Regions from separate parts of the Mesorhizobium sp. WSM3873 genome, predicted to be linked through region 1. Evidence: predicted binding sites of a transcription regulator. Region 1 holds the regulator's gene; each other region holds the start of a gene.
The links. Region 1 encodes LexA, which represses DNA repair genes until DNA is damaged. Its sites were predicted from a motif close to TGTTCNNNNTGTGTTCNG; they were not measured.
Positions count from the first base shown of each region.

Region 2: recA (recombinase RecA) is a predicted target of LexA. The motif match lies at 3,592-3,609, and genes of this name have one in related genera.
Region 3: A9K71_RS26950 (YifB family Mg chelatase-like AAA ATPase) is a predicted target of LexA. The motif match lies at 4,455-4,472, and genes of this name have one in related genera.

Region 1 is NZ_LYTM01000008.1:113,986-120,311, forward strand. Features, by position in the region: gene A9K71_RS07570 (ComEC/Rec2 family competence protein) at 1-2,404, shown strand, start outside; gene lexA (transcriptional repressor LexA) at 2,398-3,132, opposite strand; gene glp (gephyrin-like molybdotransferase Glp) at 3,249-4,454, opposite strand; gene moaC (cyclic pyranopterin monophosphate synthase MoaC) at 4,456-4,935, opposite strand; gene trpC (indole-3-glycerol phosphate synthase TrpC) at 4,938-5,753, opposite strand; gene trpD (anthranilate phosphoribosyltransferase) at 5,755-6,326, opposite strand, start outside.
Region 2 is NZ_LYTM01000013.1:52,634-58,959, forward strand. Features, by position in the region: gene sufA (Fe-S cluster assembly scaffold SufA) at 1-41, shown strand, start outside; gene A9K71_RS11815 (DUF2199 domain-containing protein) at 42-560, shown strand; gene A9K71_RS11820 (GFA family protein) at 569-1,066, opposite strand; gene A9K71_RS11825 (TfoX/Sxy family protein) at 1,156-1,479, shown strand; gene A9K71_RS11830 (pseudouridine-5'-phosphate glycosidase) at 1,483-2,400, opposite strand; gene A9K71_RS11835 (carbohydrate kinase family protein) at 2,448-3,386, opposite strand; gene recA (recombinase RecA) at 3,667-4,764, shown strand; gene alaS (alanine--tRNA ligase) at 5,032-6,326, shown strand, end outside.
Region 3 is NZ_LYTM01000055.1:190,425-196,750, reverse strand. Features, by position in the region: gene A9K71_RS26965 (malate synthase G) at 1-807, shown strand, start outside; gene A9K71_RS26960 (LysR family transcriptional regulator) at 962-1,837, opposite strand; gene A9K71_RS26955 (short chain dehydrogenase) at 1,963-2,571, shown strand; gene A9K71_RS26950 (YifB family Mg chelatase-like AAA ATPase) at 2,829-4,358, opposite strand; gene gshB (glutathione synthase) at 4,504-5,445, opposite strand; gene A9K71_RS26940 (GtrA family protein) at 5,513-5,887, opposite strand; gene A9K71_RS26935 (glycosyltransferase family 2 protein) at 5,887-6,326, opposite strand, start outside.

The sequences.
Region 1 (6,326 bases):
CGTGAGCGAGCGCCTGCTGTTTGCCGACACCATACCTGCCGAGGCAGTACCGGTTTTGGTTCCCGTACCGCGTCCGGCCACCGAGATTTTGCCGCCGGACGGCGATGCTTCGCTACAAGCTCCTCCGCCGGCGGCCATCGACTTAATCCGCAGGCGGTTCCGCCGTGCCTCGTTTTCCGCGTTTCGCCGGGGTGTGGCCGAGGCAGCCTCCACCGAGCTCGACCGCGGCATCGGCTTCCTGCTGGTGCCGGTGTTCCTGGCCGCCGGCGTGATACTCTATTATTCCTTGAGCGCCGAGCCGGATCTTTACCGACCGCTGGCGGCGGTGGCGCTGATGGCTCTATGCGCGGCCGTTTCGCGTCCCTGGCTGAAGACACACCTGGTCTTTATGGCGGCTCTGTTTTGCGCGCTGGGCTTCGTCGCCGCGAAGGTCGAGACCTGGCGCGCCGCAACACCGATGCTCGGCTCCGAAATCCAGACGCGGCTGACAGGCCGCGTCGCCGTCGCCGAGGAAATGGCCAATGGCCGCGTCAGGCTGACCATCGATCTCGTCTCGACCGCGCATCCAAAGCTGCGCTACGCACCGGATCGCGTCAGGCTCTCGGCACGCAGGATCCCGGCCGGCATGAAGGCTGGATCGCTGGTGACGGGTTACGCACGGCTCCTGCCGCCGACCGGGCCGGTCCGTCCCGAAAGCTATGATTTTTCCTTCGACAGCTATTTTTCCGGCATCGGCGGCAGTGGATTTTTCCTCGGCGACCCGAAACTCATTCCGCCAACCGACCCGATCGCTCAGACGAGCATCGCCTCAGCCATCGAGCACGCGCGCGAAAACATTGCCGATCACATCAGAAGCACCATTGGCGGACCCGAAGGCGAGATTGCCGCTGCACTGATCGTCGGCGTGCGCGCCGGCATTCCCGAGGACATCAACGAGGCGATGCGGCGGACCGGCATCTATCACATCATCTCGATTTCGGGCCTCCACATGGCGCTGGTCGCCGGCACGGTCATGCTTCTGCTGCGCGGCGCCTTTGCGCTGTTCCCGGATTTTTCGTCACGCCGGCCGGTGAAGAAATATGCCGCGGCAATCGCGCTTATCTCGATTGCCGCCTATCTCGTCATCTCCGGCGTGGTGGTAGCCGCCGAGCGAAGCTTCATCATGCTGGCCGTCATGCTGGTCGCCGTGCTTTTCGACCGGGCGGCGCTGACGATGCGCAATTTGGCGATCTCGGCCATCGCCGTCATTCTGGTGTCGCCGCATGAAGTGGTTGGCCCGAGCTTTCAGATGTCGTTCGCGGCAACCGCCGCTCTTGTCGGCGCCTATGCCGGCTGGTCCGACTACCGCGCCGGCAAGGTGAGAGCGCCGCCGGCAAAGCGTTCGTTCCTGCGGTTCATGTCGCATAAACTGGCAGTCGGAGCAGGTGGCGCCGCAATGACGTCGATCATTGCCGGAAGTGCCACAGCGCTGTTTGCCATCTGGCATTTCCAGCGCGTCTCGCCGCTCAGCCTGCTGGCCAATCTCGCGATCATGCCGATCGTCACGGTCGTGATGTTTCTCGCCGTCGCCAGCGCGGTCATGATGCCGTTCGGCTTCGACGGGCCCTTCCTCTATTTGATGGGCAAGGGCCTGACGGCGATGATCGCGATCTCGGCGTGGCTTTCGGAGTGGTCGCCGGTCGATGCCGTGGGCCTGATCTCGATCCATTCGGTGCTGCTGGCGACGATCGCGCTCGTCATCGCCACGATGGCGACTACCTGGCTGAGGCTGGCCGCAATTCCTTTGGCAGTCGCGGCCGTCATGATCATCCCGCAGGTGCGCACGCCGGACCTGCTGATCTCGGAGGACGCGCATCTGGTGGCGATGCCGATCGGCGGCGGCGAACTCGCCGTCAATCGTGCCCGCTCCAACGAGTTCACCACCGATAACTGGAAACGCGCGCTCAAGGCCGAAACGATCGTGCCGCCGGAGACATTCGCCAAGGGCACGCTGGACATAGCCGATCCCGTCGACTTGCCGCCTGGATCGCCTTTTTACTGCACGGGCGATCTCTGCATTGGCCGGCATCCATCGGGCGCGATCGTCGCGCTCGCCGAGAACCGCGAAGCTTCCCGACCTGCCTGCGACTTTGCAGACCTCATCGTCATCAACGACGCCACGGCCTACAATCCCTGCCGCGATCCACGTATCCTCGTCGTCACCAAGCGGCAGCTCGCGCGCGACGGCAGTGCCGCCGTCTTCTTCGATCCGCAATCGGCGACGGCGCGAGCATCCATTCAATACGCCGTCGAAAAACCGTACCGCCCTTGGCACGAACAGCGGCGCTACTCGCGTGAGGCGAGGGGGTTAGCGCCTTACAAGAAGCCCGAGAAGCCGGAAGCCAAGCCGCAGCCCCCTCAGTAGCGGCGGATGAGCCCCACGAGCTTGCCTTGAACCTTGACGCGATCAGGACCAAAGATGCGGGTCTCATAGGCCGGATTGGCAGCCTCGAGCGCGATGGAGGCGCCCTTGCGGCGGAAGCGCTTCAGCGTCGCCTCCTCGTCGTCGACCAGCGCCACGACGATCTCCCCGGGGCTCGCAGTGCTGGCGTTGCGGATGATGACCGTATCACCATCGAAGATGCCGGCCTCGATCATCGAGTCGCCTTTGACCTCGAGCGCGTAGTGCTCGCCGCCCGCGATCATGTCCGGCGGCACTGTGATCGAATGCGTCTGGTGCTGGATGGCGTCGATCGGCACGCCGGCGGCAATGCGACCCATCACCGGGATGGAGACGGCTGAAACGGCGTCGTCGTCATTGCTGGGCGTCGGCGTGCGGGCGGGCGCCGCGGGTTTGATCTGGCGGCCGAGATTGCCTTGGCCGCCCTGGATGACGCTCGGCGAGAATTTCTTCGCCGCATTGAGGCCGGGCGCGATCGAGTCAGGTAGGCGCAGCACTTCAAGGGCACGCGCCCGGTTCGGAAGCCGGCGAATGAAACCGCGCTCCTCCAGCGCCGTAATCAGGCGGTGGATGCCCGATTTCGAGGCAAGGTCGAGCGCTTCCTTCATCTCGTCGAAAGACGGCGGAATGCCGCTTTCCTTGAGCCGTTCATGGATGAACATCAGCAGTTCATGTTGTTTGCGCGTCAGCATGGCGGCCCCCATGGGTTCTGAAACCAGAATCAGAAAAACAAACCCAGAACAAACACTATCTGTTCCAGTTGTGTTCCGCAACCGTTTAAAGTTTAGTGAATGTGTTGACGTTTTGTTCAGCGTAACATCAGAACGCTGCATTCCTCGCCGGCTTGAGCCGCCGGTGCGAAGGGTTGGCGCACGATCAGGCCATTGGCATCGGCGAGCATCCTCAACATCGAGGAATCCTGGATGCCGAACGGTGTTGCGATCAACGCCCCCGCATCTTCGCGGACCACGGCGCGCACATAGTCCTGCCTGAGATCGTTGGCGTGCATTGCGACGCCTAACCGGGCCGTGCGGATTTCCTGCCGGCAGGACCGGCCGCCCAGCCGCGCCAGAAGCGGCTTCAGGAACAGCTGCGAGCAGACCAGGCTTGCGACCGGATTGCCGGGCAGGCCGATGCAGCGAATGTCGCCGAGCCGGCCAAACATCAGCGGCTTGCCGGGACGCATGGCGATCTTCCAGAAGTCGAGCTGCATGCCTTCGCCGGTCAGCACGTCATGGATCAAGTCGTGGTCGCCGACGGAGGCGCCGCCAAGCGTGACGATGACGTCGGCGCCGGCCTTGACCGCCTTCTTGACCAGGGCCGCGATCGCGTCCTTGCGGTCGGCGGCGATGCCGAGGTCGAGCGCGCGCGCGCCGACCGACTGGGCTGTAGCTATGACGCCATAGGCATTCGACGAGATGATCTGGTCGGGGCCGAGCGCGCTGCCCGGCGGCAGCAATTCGTCGCCGGTGGCGATGATGGCGAGCAGCGGCTGCCGCACCACGTTGAGACTCGGATGGTTGGCCGATGCCGCCAGCGAAAGCGCCGCCGGATCGAGCTGGCGGCCTTTTTCGAGGAGCAGGTCGCCCTCGCAGAAGTCGAGGCCGCGGCGACGGACGTTTCGTCCCTCCACGGTCGGCTCGGTCACTTCGATGCCGCCGCCGCCGAGATCGCGGACATTCTCCTGGATAACGATGGTATCGGCGCCTTCGGGGAGCGGCGCGCCGGTGAAGATGCGCACGGCCTCGCCCTTGCCGACAGAGCCGGTGAAGCCACGCCCGGCGGGGGCCATGCCGATCACGGAGAGCCGGGCCGGCGCCGAGGCTACGTCGGCGGCCCTTACGGCGTAGCCGTCCATCGCCGACGCATTGAAGGGCGGCTGGGTGCGCAGAGCCACCACGGGGTCGGCCAGCACCCGGCCGGACGCGTCGGCCAGCGGCACGCTTTCGCCTGGCAGCGCGGTCGCGCCGTCCAACAGGCGTTGGAGCGCGTCGGCGACCGGAAGCAAAGCCATGCTAAGGACCTACCTTGTAGTCGCCCGACTTGCCGCCGGTTTTCTCGACCAGCCTGATGCCGGAAATCGCCATGCCTCGGTCCGCTGCCTTGGCCATGTCGTAGATGGTGAGGCAGGCGACCGACGCCGCGGTCAGCGCCTCCATTTCCACCCCGGTCTTGCCGGTAACCCTGGCAAGCGCGCTGACCCTCAGGCCGGGAAGCGCGTGGTCGGGCTCGATCTCGACGGACACCTTGGTGAGAAGGAGGGGATGGCAAAGCGGGATGAGCTCATGCGTCTTCTTGGCCGCCATGATGCCGGCGATGCGCGCCGTGCCCAGCACGTCGCCTTTCTTGGCGTCGCCGGCCAGGATCATCTCCAGCGTTTCCGGCTGCATGGTGACATACCCTTCGGCGATGGCCGTGCGCGTTGTCTCGGCCTTGCCGCCGACATCGACCATGTTGGCTTCGCCCTTGGCGCCGAGATGCGTAAGCGCGGGCATCGTCAAACGGCCTCGGCCGGCGCCTTGCCCGTCAGCAGAAGGGCGGTCGCGGCGGCCACGTCGGCCTGCCGCATCAGGCTTTCGCCGACGAGGAAGGTGCCGATCTTGCTCTTTTCCAGCCGCCGGCAGTCCTGATGGGTGAAGATGCCGCTCTCGCTGACCAGCAGCCGGTCGTCCGGGACCATGGCGGCAAGCCGCTCGGAAACGTCGAGGCTGGTTTCGAAGGTTCTCAAATCGCGGTTGTTGATGCCGATCAGCCGCGACGAGAGGCGAAGCGCGCGTTCCATCTCCTGTTCGTCATGCACCTCGACCAGCGCGTCCATGCCGAGATCGAAGGCCGTGGCTTCCAATTCACTGGCCAAGACGTCGTCGACGCTCGCCATGATGATGAGGATCGCGTCCGCGCCCCAGGCGCGGGCTTCATGAACCTGATACGGGTCGAAGAGGAAATCCTTGCGCAGGGCGGGCAGGCTAACGGCGGCGCGCGCCGCGGTCAGAAAGCCGGGCGCGCCCTGGAAGGACGGTGCGTCGGTCAGCACCGAAAGACAGGCAGCACCGCCTTGCTGGTAGGCCCTGGCGAGCGCCGGCGGGTCGAAGTCGGCGCGGATCAAGCCCCTGGAAGGGCTGGCCTTCTTGATCTCCGCAATCAGCGCGAAGCCGCCGGCCTTCCGCTTGGCCTCAAGCGCCGCAAGGAAGCTGCGCGGGGGTTCCGCATCCTTGGCCTTCGCCTTGACCTCGGCAAGCGGCGCGCTGAGCTTCGCGGCGGCGATCTCATCGCGCTTGTAGGCTTCGATCTTGCGCAGGATATCGGACAAAATTCTAACCGTTCGAAATCTCGATGAGCTTGTCGAGCACCGCCAGCGCCCGGCCGCTGTCGATGGCCTGCGCTGCTGCCTCGATGCCATCGCCGAGCGTCGTTGCCTTGCCGGCCACCACCAGCCCGGCGCCGGCATTCATCAGCACGGTATCGCGATAAGCGCCGGCAGCGCCGCCCAGCATATCGCGCAATGCCCTGGCGTTGTAGGCCGCTTCGCCGCCGCGGAGGTCTTCCTTGTTATGCCGCTTCAGTCCGACCGCTTCCGGAGTGAGGGTAAACGTGCGGATCTCGCCGCCGGCGAGCTCTGCGACCTGCGTCTCGCCCGTGGTGGTGATCTCGTCATAACCGTCGCCGTGCACGATCCAGGCATGATCGGTACCCAGCGCCTTCAGCGTCTCAGCCACCGGCATGATCCATTCGGGCAGGAAGACGCCAACCATCTGCCGGCCGACGCCGGCTGGATTCGACAGCGGCCCGAGCAGGTTGAAGATAGTGCGCGTGCCGAGCTCGCCCCGGACAGGACCGACATGCTTCATCGCCGGATGATGCGCTGGCGCGAACATGAAGCCGACGC
Region 2 (6,326 bases), on a different contig from region 1:
TCAAGGCGCTGGCGGAGGCGCGCGCTTCAAGCGCTGCTTAGGTGAGCGCCGAGGCATATCGCTGGCGATGTGCCTGCTGTGACCAGGAGTTCACCGGACTTCCCACCGATATAGCCTTTGGCGCACCGGTGAATCCAGACGCGCTTGACGAGGTAGCTCGGTCGACCTTCCGCAAGAACGACGATTTTTGCGTGGTGAGCTACGCCACGGGGCAAACAGACCGCTTCATTCGTTGCCTGCTGCCCTTGCCCGTACCTCAGTTGTCCGAAGAGTTCTGTTTCGGTGTTTGGATGTCGGTCTCGGAAAGAAGCTGGAATGTCTATCGAGCCGGGTATGATAGCGGCCAATATGAGGACGAGCTCTGCTTCGGGTATTTGATGCACGACATTCCTGAATATCCGAGCTCGATGCACCTGCATGCCAATGTTGTGTTTCAGCCCGGCAATCTGCGTCCCAGGGTCTTTCTGCATGATGCAGACCACCCCTTGGTCGCCGCGCAGCGCGAAGGGGTGGATGTGAGGCAGATCGAGCGCTGGGTTGCGCTAACCCATCGCTCTTAGATGCAGGCTTAGTCCACCCACAAGCCGGTGCGCTTGTGCCAGTCGGCGATCGATTCTTCGGGATAGAGCTCGAACACCTTGTCGTTCCTGCCGATCGCCGGCTCGACCCAGCTCGCCTTGTATTTCAGCATCAGATGCACCTTTTCCGGCGGCTTCGGCAGGTCGCTGTCGATCGCCGAGGCGAAGGGGTGGACGAGGTCCGGCCAAGTCGGGTCGTAGAGCCAGAGCGCGGCGCCGCATTTCTTGCAGAAATTGCGCTCGCCGGTCGAGACCTCGCAGTGCGGATGCTCGTCGTCCTCGATCTCAGCGCGGTAGACGCCGAGATTGGGCTTGCCGGTGACCTTGAGCGTTTCGTTGTCGGCGCCGAGATTGATGGCAAAACCGCCGCCGCCCTGCTGCTTGCGGCAGATCGAGCAGTAGCAGAGCATGAACGGCACGGGCGTGTGACTTTCCACCTCGAAGCGGACGGCGCCGCAGCGGCAGGAGCCTTTGAGCAGGACAGGCATGGCGCGAAACTCCATTTCATGTCTCAACCTGTCAGCATGCTGTTGGTTGCTGCGATGACAAGGCCCACGCCGGATGAGATGCTTGCGGCATGGACAATGACCGCCTCGAAGAATTGTTCGAGAGCCTGGGGCCGATCAGCATCCGAAAACTGTTCGGCGGCAAGGGCATCTATTGCGACGGCGTCATCGTCGCGGTCGTGGTGCGCGGCGAACTGATGCTGAAGGCCGACGAGGAGACGATCCCCGAATTCGAGGCCGCCGGCTGCAGCCAGTGGACCTATACGGGCTCGCGGCACGGCAAGGAGGTGGCGATGCCCTATTGGAGCGTTCCCGACAGCGCCTTCGACGATCCCGACGAAATGGCGGTCTGGGCGCGGCGCGCTTATGAAGCGGGGCGGCGCGCGGGCAGATAAGGCCTACAGCGCCTTCGCTATCTCCGCCGCCAGCCGCGCATTGTTCTCGACCAGCGCGATGTTGGTCTTGAGGCTGCGGCCGCCGGTGAGCTCCAAGATCTTCGACAGGAGGAACGGCGTCACGGCTTTGCCGGTGATGTTCTGCGCTTCGGCCGCCTTCTGCGCGGCTTGGATGTAGCCGTCCATCTCGGCTGCCGGGATCTCGTCGCTCTGCGGCACCGGATTGGCGACTAGTATGCCGCCGCCGAGGCCCAGCGCCCGCCGCGTACGGTAGAAATGCGCGATATCTTCAGGCGCATGCAGCGTCAGCGGCGCACGGAAGGGCGATTGCCTGGACCAGAAGGCGGGCATGGTCTCGCAGCCATGGCCGATGACCGGCACGCCGCGCGTCTCCAGCACTTCCAGCGTCTTTTCGACGTCGAGGATCGCCTTGGCGCCGGCCGAGACGACGACGACCGGCGTGCGCGCCAGCTCGTCGAGGTCGGCCGAGATGTCAAAACTCTTTTCGGCGCCCTTGTGCACCCCGCCGATGCCGCCGGTGGCGAAGACCTTTATGCCGACCATGTGCGCGGCGATCATGGTGGCGGCCACGGTGGTGCCGCCGGTGCGCTTTTGGGCGACGGCAAAGCCGATATCGGCACGCGACAGCTTCATGGCGTCGCCGGTCATGGCAAGCGATTCGCGCTCGCCATCGGACAGGCCAATCTTGATGCGGCCATCGACCACGGCGATCGTCGCCGGCACGGCGCCGCCCTCGGCGATGATCTGCTCGACCTTGGCGGCCATCGCGCCATTGTCGGGGTATGGCATGCCGTGGGTAATGATGGTGCTTTCCAGCGCCACCACAGGCCGCCCGGCGGCAAGCGCCTCCGCCACTGGCGGATGAATGTCGATGAAGGGGCGGGCGGTCTCGGGCGTCATGTCCGTTCTCCACTCCGGAGAAAACTCCGGCAAGATAGTTTGTGGCCCTATGCCACCACCCGCGCCTCGTGCACAAGGGCAAGCGCCTGGCCAAAACTGCCGGCGGTGAAAGACGGTACCGCCTCGGCGCTCTCAATGGCGAGCATCGCTGCGGCAACACCTTCGCGCAGTGCCCTCCGCAAAGGGAGCCCGCGCAGCAGCGCGGCAACCGTGGCTCCGGTCAGGGCGTCGCCGGCGCCGGTCACGTCGGCAACTCGTCGCGGGGCGGGCGGGTCGATGGCGAAGACGCCCGATTGGTCGAAGCCGAGCACCGGAGCACTGCCGGCCGTGATCACGCCTGCCGTCAAGCCCAGTCGCCTGAGTTCCCCGACAAGATCGCGGCCGGAGATATCCGCACCAGCCAGCGCCGCCGCCTCTCGGCGGTTCATGAACAGCAGCGAAAGATTGCCGAGCAGCGGCGCTAGCCGCACCACCTTGGCTGGCGAGACGGCGATGGCGAAAACCGGTCTGTCGCCGGCTTGCGCAACCAGGCGCTCGAGGGCCGCCGTCGGCAGGTTCGCGTCGCAGAGGATCGCGTCTGCCTCGGCGATCGCCTCGCGCACCTTGGCGCGGCGGATCTGCTTGGGGAAGGCGAGGTCGTAAAGGCCCATATCGGCAAAGCCGACGATCAGCTCCCCCTCGCTGTCGATCAGCGCAGTGTAGCTCGGCGTCGTGCGGTCGAGGAACACCGCCGAAAGGTCGGCGATGCCGGCCTCGTCGATCGCCGATGCGACGGTCTCACCCGCCGCATCGCCGCCGCGCACCGAAAGCAGCGAGGCCGAGACGCCGCGCTTCACAATGCTGCGCAGCGCGTTGAAGACGCCGCCGCCGACATCCTCGCGCATGATGCCGGGATTGGATGCGGCGGGCACGTAAGGGCCCGAGACCTGGCCGCGCCGGTCGATATGGGCGCCGCCCAGCGCTAGGATGTTTGGGGATGTCGGCATGCCGCGGAGGTGACCTCGTTGATTGTTTGCGTGCGCACACTAGGTTTCCGCGCATCGCCCCGCAATCGGGTCGCGATTCGGGCCGCCCGGATATCGAGATCTCGCTTGGATCAGCAGCACTGGTTCACGCCATCTCTAGTGAGACAAAAATAGAACAAATCCAGATATTGTTTGTTTTCCAGCCATTTGCTGCCTCTTGCCAGATGAGAACAAAAAAGGTACAAACTGGCAGGGATCACGGATTGTCCGGCCTTCATTGACGACCAAGGGGTGATGTATCATGGCTCAGAATAGTTTGCGGCTTGTAGAGGATAAGGCAGTGGACAAATCAAAGGCTCTGGATGCGGCGCTGTCGCAAATCGAGCGCGCTTTCGGCAAGGGCTCGATCATGCGGCTCGGCGCCAATGAGCAGGTGGTCGAGATCGAAACCGTGCCGACGGGATCGCTCGGGCTGGACATCGCGCTCGGCGTTGGCGGGCTGCCGCGCGGCCGCATCATCGAAATCTACGGGCCGGAAAGCTCGGGCAAGACGACGCTGGCGCTGCACACGGTTGCGGAAGCCCAGAAGAAGGGCGGTATCTGCGCCTTCGTCGATGCCGAGCACGCGCTCGATCCGGTCTATGCCCGCAAGCTCGGCGTAGACCTCGAAAACCTCCTGATCTCGCAGCCCGACACGGGTGAGCAGGCGCTGGAGATCTGCGACACGCTGGTGCGCTCCGGCGCCATCGACGTTCTGGTGGTCGATTCGGTGGCGGCACTGACGCCGCGCGCCGAAATCGAGGGCGAGATGGGCGATGCGCTGCCCGGCCTGCAGGCCCGCCTGATGAGCCAGGCGCTGCGCAAGCTGACCGCGTCAATCTCGCGCTCCAACACCATGGTCATCTTCATCAACCAGATCCGTATGAAGATCGGCGTCATGTTCGGCTCGCCGGAAACCACGACCGGCGGCAACGCGCTGAAATTCTACGCCTCGGTGCGCCTCGACATCCGCCGCATCGGCTCGGTCAAGGATCGCGACGAAGTGGTCGGCAACCAGACCCGCGTCAAGGTGGTGAAGAACAAGCTGGCTCCGCCCTTCAAGGTGGTCGAGTTCGACATCATGTATGGCGAGGGCGTGTCGAAGACCGGCGAGCTCGTCGATCTCGGGGTCAAGGCCGGCGTGGTCGAGAAGTCGGGCGCCTGGTTCTCCTACAATTCGCAGCGTCTCGGTCAGGGCCGTGAGAACGCCAAGCTTTTCCTGCGCGACAATCCGGACACGGCGCGCGAGATCGAGCTGGCGCTGAGGCAGAATGCCGGGCTGATCGCCGAAAAATTCCTCGAGAACGGCGGCTCCGAAGGCGGTGACGACGGCTTCGAGGACGAGGCTGGCGCGATGTAGGCACTGCCGGAGTTCGGCCATAATCCGGATCCATTATCTAAAGCTGATGTAATCGAGTTCCCTAGTACTGCGTCCGAACCGCCGGCCTTCGTGCCGGCGGTTTGCGTTTGGGGGCGAGGGCACAGGCCGCCCAGCCGGAGGATTGGCCTGGTTCCGTGTTTCTGGACAGGGTCAAGAGCTACGGCTAAAAGGCCAATCTACCTTCTGACACACGAAAGCCCATTTGCCGCCGGCCTGGCCGGCGGTTTTCGCGAAAAGGCAGTATCCATGAGTGGCGTGAACGAGATCCGGTCGACATTCCTCGACTATTTCCGCAAGGAGGGTCATGAGATCGTCGCCTCCAGCCCGCTGGTGCCGCGCAACGATCCGACGCTGATGTTCACCAACGCCGGCATGGTGCAATTCAAGAACGTGTTCACCGGCCTGGAGAAGCGGTCCTATTCGCGCGCCGCGACCGCGCAGAAGAGCGTGCGCGCCGGCGGCAAGCACAACGATCTCGACAATGTCGGCTACACCGCGCGCCATCTCACCTTCTTCGAGATGCTCGGCAATTTCTCGTTCGGCGATTATTTCAAGGAGCGCGCGATCGAGCTTGCCTGGAACCTGATCACCAAGGAATTCGGCCTGCCGAAGGACAAGCTTCTGGTCACCGTCTATCACACCGACGACGAGGCGGCCGGTTACTGGAAGAAGATCGCCGGCTTCTCGGACGATCGCATCATCCGCATCCCGACCTCTGACAATTTCTGGGCGATGGGCGACACCGGTCCCTGTGGTCCGTGCTCGGAGATATTCATCGATCGCGGCGAGCATATCTGGGGCGGTCCGCCCGGCAGCCCGGAGGAGGACGGCGACCGGTTCCTCGAATTCTGGAACCTGGTGTTCATGCAATATGAGCAGGTGACGAAAGACGAGCGCATCGACCTGCCGCGCCCGTCGATCGACACCGGCATGGGCCTGGAGCGCATGGCTTCGATCCTTCAGGGAGTGGAGAGCGTCTTTGAGACCGACCTGTTCCGGCATTTGATCGATGCGGCATGCTCGGCGCTCGGGCACGGTCACAACCAGGAGAACGCAGCATCCTTCCGCGTGATCGCGGATCATTTGCGCTCGTCATCCTTCCTGGTGGCCGACGGCGTGCTGCCCTCCAATGAAGGCCGCGGCTATGTGCTGCGTCGCATCATGCGTCGTGCCATGCGCCATGCGCAACTGCTCGGCGCCAAGGAGCCGCTGATGTGGAAGCTGGTGCCGGCGCTGGTGCGCGAGATGGGCCAGGCCTATCCGGAACTGGTGCGTGGCGAAGCGCTGATTACCGAGACGCTGAAGCTCGAGGAGACGCGCTTCCGCAAGACGCTGGTCCGCGGTCTCGGCCTGCTTTCGGAGGCGACGGAACAGCTGCACGCCGGCGACATGCTGGATGGCGAGACGGCCTTCAAGCTCTACGACACCTATGGCTTCCCGCTCGACCTGACGCAGGATGCGCTGCGCCAACGCGACATCTCGGTCGATCTTGCCGGCTTCACCGCTGCGATGGAGCGGCAGAAGGCGGAAGCGCGCGCGCA
Region 3 (6,326 bases), on a different contig from region 1:
CTCGACCGCACCGGCGACGAGATCCACACCTCGATGGAAGCCGGCCCGATGATCCGCAAGGGCGACATGAAGCAGGCGGCCTGGATTTCCGCCTATGAGGCGTGGAACGTCGATACGGGCCTGGAATGCGGGCTCGCCGGCCACGCCCAGATCGGCAAGGGCATGTGGGCGATGCCGGATTTGATGGCGGCGATGCTCGAGCAAAAGATCGCGCACCCCAAGGCCGGCGCCAACACCGCCTGGGTGCCCTCGCCGACCGCGGCGACGCTGCACGCCACGCACTATCATAAAGTGGATGTGCACGCCGTGCAGGCTGCGCTGAGGAGCCGGCCGAAGGCCAGGCTCGACGACATCCTGTCGGTGCCCGTGGCGGTGCGGCCGAACTGGACCCCGGACGAGATCCAGCGCGAGCTCGACAACAACGCGCAAGGCATTCTCGGCTATGTCGTGCGCTGGATCGATCAGGGTGTCGGCTGCTCGAAAGTGCCCGATATCAACGATGTCGGCCTGATGGAAGACCGCGCCACGCTGCGCATTTCCTCGCAGCACATCGCCAACTGGCTGCGCCACAAGGTGTGCTCGGAGATCCAGGTCCGGGATTCGCTGCAGCGCATGGCAGCGATCGTCGATCGCCAGAATGTCGGCGACCCGTTCTACCGGCCGATGGCGCCGGATTTCGACAAGTCGATCGCCTTCCAGGCCGCCTGCGACCTGGTATTCAAGGGGACCGTTCAGCCCAACGGCTACACCGAGCCGGTGCTGCATGCGCGCAGATTGGAGCTGAAGGCGCAGGACCGGGCGGGGTAGCGCGCTTCTTCCTGATGGGTTGCATCGGCTGCTCCTCCATTGCCCTCGCCCCACAATGATGAGACGGAGCCGGGACCGGCGCAAATTGGTCTGGTGCTAGCCTCTTCCGCTTTACGCCAATTGCGGACTTCAGACCCATCCGCCATGAAATGAGCTAGTATGCCTCCCGCTCCCTGACATGCGCGAGCAAATGCCCAATGAAACGAGTAAGCTTTGGGAGCGGTCGTCGATCCGGTCGATGCACGATATGGACAGGGCGCGGTTCGGGCAAATAGGCTTGTAGGACTGAAACCAGCGCCCCGCTCGCCATATCCTGGGCCACCAGAACTTCGGGCTGCAGTAACAATCCCGCACCGGCCAGCGCAGCCATGCGCAATCCGTTGCCATCGTTGCATGTGAAAGACGGTGCGATCGGTGGCTGCACCTCATCCCAGCCTTTCAGTTTCCAGGCATTGCGGCTGTTCCATACCGTATGAGAGAGGCAGTGATGCGCGCCGAGATCGTGCGGGGTCTGCGGATAGCCATATCGGACCAGATAGTCCGGCGACGCACAGATCACCATGCGATACATCGTCAACGGTTTTGCTATGAGGTCGACATCACCCAGATCGCCGATGCGGATGGCCATATCAAATCCCTCGTCGATAAGATCGACGACGCGATTGCTTAGTTCCATCTCAATATGCACAAGCGGATAGGTCCGCTGGAACGTCGCGATCAGGGGAGCGATGACGCATGCGCCAAAGGTGATCGGAGCACTGACACGCAACGTGCCCGATGGCGATGCGCGCAGTCGTTCGATCGACGTTTCGGCCACGCGTATGTATTCGAGCGCGCGCTTTGAATCTTCGTAATAAACACGACCGGCATCCGTCAGTCCCTGGCGTCGTGTGGTGCGCTCAAGCAAGCGCGCGCCGAGGCTTTCTTCAAGCTGACGCACATATTTTCCAACCATGACGGCCGACATTTCGAGCCGCTGCGCAGCCTCGGTGAAGTTGCCTCCTTCCACGACGGCAACGAAGGTTTCCATGGCCCGTAGTCTATCCATATTGCTAACCACCAGTTCGCAAACAACGAAGTTGTGGCGCATTTATCACCGCAATGGTTCGGTGAATAGTAGCAACGCTTCAGCCTGAAATTAAAAAGGAATGTTCTATGAGGATCGTTGTAATCGGCGCCAGTGGCGATGTCGGTCGCTTCGTGGTGGAAGAGCTTGCGCGCGATGGCAGGCACGACATCATTCGTGTCGGTCGCACCCAGGGTGATCACCAGGTCGACATCGCTGATGATGAGAGCGTGGATGCGCTGTTCAGGAAAATCGGACGAGTTGACGCCATCACTGTTGCCGCAGGCAATGTCATCCTGGCGCCGATCGAAAAAATGACGGCGGCCGAGTTCCACACAGGCTTGCAGGACAAGCTGCTCAGTCAGGTGCGTGTTGCGCTGGTTGGTCAGCATTACCTTGCGGACGGAGGGTCGATCACGCTGACCTCCGGCATCGCCGTCGATGATCCGATTGCGCAAGGCTCCAATGCCGCAAGCTCCAATGCCGGGATCGAGGGGTTCGTGCGTGCCGCCGCCTGCGATTTCTCCAGAGGCATCCGCATCAATGCAGTCAGCCCGACGATGCTAACGGAATCGATGGACCGCTTTGGTCCGTTCTTCCCCGGTTATGAAAGCGTCTCGGGAACGCGTGTCGCAATGGCCTACAAACGCAGCATTGAAGGCGTGCAGACGGGGCGCGTGTATCGGGTCGGCCATTGAGCTGAAGGCCCGCGGCGCTCCAACTGCCGCGACAAATGCCTGAGCCTGGGTGTCGCGCGAGTCCGAATTTCGCGACACTCCGATCTTTCCTGAACGCTTCGAAGGCCCGAACGCTCTAAAGGGACGTCTGGCAGACGTCCTGCGACAGCCCATCCACGCTGCGCATCTCCTCGCAGCACATCGCCAACTGGCTGCGCCACAAGGTGTGCTCGGAGATCCAGGTCCGGGATTCGCTGCAGCGAAGCTCGCCAGGGACCTTACGCCGCCTGCGCCATGCGCTCCGCGCTCATGCGGTAGGAGATCGCCTCGGCGAGATGGATGCGGCCGACGGTTTCGCTGGCGTCGAGATCGGCGAGCGTCCGCGCGACCTTCAGCACGCGGTGATAGGCTCGCGCCGAGAAGGCGAGCTTTTCGCTGGCGTCCTTGAGCAGCGTCAGCCCGGCGGCGTCGGGCCTGGCGATCGCCTCGATGACCGAAGGCGGGCAGTGCGCGTTGGTGGTGGCCGCCGCACCCAGCCTTTCCAGCCGCTCGCGCTGCATGGCCCGGGCGCGCGCCACGCGCTGCGCCACCGCGGCGCTGGTCTCGGCCTTGTCCGGCCGGATCAGGTCGCTTGCCGAGACTGCCGGCACTTCGATCCTGAGATCGATGCGGTCGAGCAGCGGGCCGGAAATGCGCGCCTGGTATTCGGTGCGGCAGCGCTCGCCGCGCAGGCAGCGATAGCCCGGCTCGCCCGACATGCCGCAGCGGCACGGGTTCATCGCCGCCACCAGTTGGATGCGCGCCGGATAGGTGACGCGGTGGTTGGCGCGCGCGATCACGCAGTCGCCGGTCTCCAGCGGCTGGCGCAGCGCATCGAGCGTCTGCGGCGTGAATTCCGGGAACTCGTCGAGGAACAGCACGCCGTGATGCGCAAGCGACACTTCGCCCGGCCGCACGCGCAAGCCGCCGCCCACCATCGCCGCCATCGACGCCGAATGATGTGGCGCGCGGAACGGCCGTCGGTCTGTCAGCTTGCCTTCGCCGAGCTCGCCCGCCACCGACGCGATCATCGAGACTTCGAGCAGCTCCTTCGGCGCCAGCGGCGGCAAGATCGAGGGCAGCCTTTGCGCCAGCATCGACTTGCCCGAGCCCGGCGGTCCGACCATCAGGAGATTGTGGCCGCCCGCCGCCGCCACTTCCAGCGCCCGCTTGGCGCTTTCCTGGCCCTTGATGTCGGCAAGGTCCGGCAGATCGCGCGCGGCGACCTGGATGCCGGCCTCGGGACGCGACAGCACCTGGGTGCCGCGAAAATGGTTGGCGATGGCGATCAGGCTGCGCGGCGCCAGGATATCGAAATCCTTGCCGGCCCAGGCTGCCTCCGGCCCGCAGGCGAACGGACAGATCAGGCCTTTGCCTTCGGCGTTGGCGCCGATCGCCGCCGGCAGCGCGCCGGCGACAGCGGCAATGGTGCCGTCGAGCGACAATTCGCCGAGCACGACATAGCCGGCCAGCATATCGCCAGGAATGGCGCCGAGCGCGGCCATCAATCCGAGCGCGATCGGCAGGTCGTAGTGGCTGCCTTCCTTGGGCAGGTCCGCCGGCGCGAGATTCACCGTCACCTTCTTCGACGGCATCGACAGGCCGGAGGCATGAAGCGCGGCCTGCACGCGTTCCCGGCTCTCTGCCACCGCCTTGTCCGGCAAACCGACGATCTGCATCCCGACCTTGCCCGGCGCGATCATCACCTGGACATCGACCGGCACGGCCTCGATGCCCTGGAAAGCCACCGTGCGAACCCGCGCTACCATCTTGTCTCAAGCCCCCGGATACCGGCTCGCTCGCAGGTCCTGCGATCAGGCGGCGAGCGAGTTTGGTTTAGACAACCACAGATTTGCGGCTTAAGCAAGAACATTACCGGAACATACGGTCCCGCTCAGGGGCACCTGAGGGGCGCTACTTCCGCTTTCCTTCCACGCAGTCCCAGAACAGGGCAGCAATGTCCGCGCCGCCGAAGCGCCGCACCTCGCGCACGCCGGTCGGCGAGGTGACGTTGATCTCGGTCATGTAGTCGCCGATCACATCGATGCCGACGAGGATGAAGCCGCGTTCCCTGAGCGCTGGCCCGATGCGGGCGCAAATCTCGCGTTCGCGCTCCGTCAGCTCGGTCTTCTCGGCGCGGCCGCCGACATGCATGTTGGAGCGCGAATCGTGCTCGGCCGGCACGCGGTTGATGGCGCCCACCGGCTCGCCGTCGATCAGGATGATGCGCTTGTCGCCCTTGCGCACGTCCTTGAGATAGCGCTGCACGATATAGGGCTCGCGGAACAGCTGGCCGAACATTTCGAGCAGCGAGGCAAGGTTGCGGTCGGCCTCGTGCAGATGGAAGATGCCCGCCCCGCCATTGCCGTAGAGCGGCTTGACGATGATGTCGCCGAACTCCTTGCGGAAGGCGGCCACCTCCTGCGGGTCCTTGGTGATCAGCGTTTCCGGCATCAGGTCCGGGAATTCGGTGACGAAGATCTTTTCCGGGCTGTTGCGCACCCAGGCCGGGTTGTTGACCACCAGCGTCTTCGGATGGATGCGTTCCAGAATGTGGGTTGTGGTGATGTAGTTCATGTCGAAGGGCGGGTCCTGCCTCAGCAGCACCACGTCCATCTCCGACAGATCGGTGCGCACCGGCTCGCCCAGCGAATAATGGCTGCCCTTCTCGTCGCGCACCTGCATCTCCTCGGCGCGCGCGAACACCTTGCCGCCCCGCATCGACAGCCGGTCGGGCGTGTAGTGGAAAAGCTGGTGGCCGCGCCGCTGCGCTTCCAACGACAGCGCGAACGTGGTGTCGCCGGCGATCGACACCGTCGAGACATGGTCCATCTGGACGGCGATTTTCAACGGCATCTCGGGTCTCCGGCAATCTCTGTCGCCGATATAGGGAAATCGGCGGCTTCTGCCAATCGGCCAGAGATTATCGGTCGAAGACCAGCCGGGAATAGCCGACGAAGGACAGCGCCATCGCGACCAGCGAGGCGACCGTCAGCGCTGCCAGCGGCGCCAGGGAGGGCAGCGCGAACAGAAGGGCACAATAGATGAGATAATTGACGATGCTGGTGGCGACGCCGACGCCGCCGTAGCGCGCGCCCTCCTGCGCGATGCCTCGGCTCGACGGCGCAAAGGTCAAATGCCGGTTGATCTGCCAGGTGACGGTGAGCGCGAAGCCGATCGACAGCACGCGCGCGGCCAGCGGCCCGAGCGGCGTGACGGAAAGCAGCAGCCAGAGCGCGGCCGCATCGGCAACGAAGCCGATGCCGCCGGCAAGCACGAAGCGGCCAAGCCGGACCATCAGGCGGCTCGCGAGGCCTTGCCCGGCTCCCTCTTCGGGGAGGCCTCGCCGTTGAAGCCCGCGCGTCGCTCGATGCGGCCGGCAGGGATGGAAAGATAGAAGATGCGCTTCTGTTCGGCCCGGCCGCGCGACACCGAATCGAGGATCAGCCCGGTGACCATCGCCAGCATGGACAAGAGGAGCAGGCCAACGGACAGCACCCAGGTCGGCATGCGCGGAACAAGTCCTGTCTCGGCGAACTCGATCAGCACCGGGATCATCAGCCCGATGCTGGCCGCCAGGAAGAACAGGGCAAACGTGCCGAAGAAACGCAGCGGCTGCGTCTCCTTCACCAGCATGGCGAACATCCACAGGATCCTGGCGCCGTCGCGGAAAGTCGACAGCTTCGACGATGAGCCTTCCGGGCGGCGGCCGTAGTCGAGCGCCATCTCGTTCACCG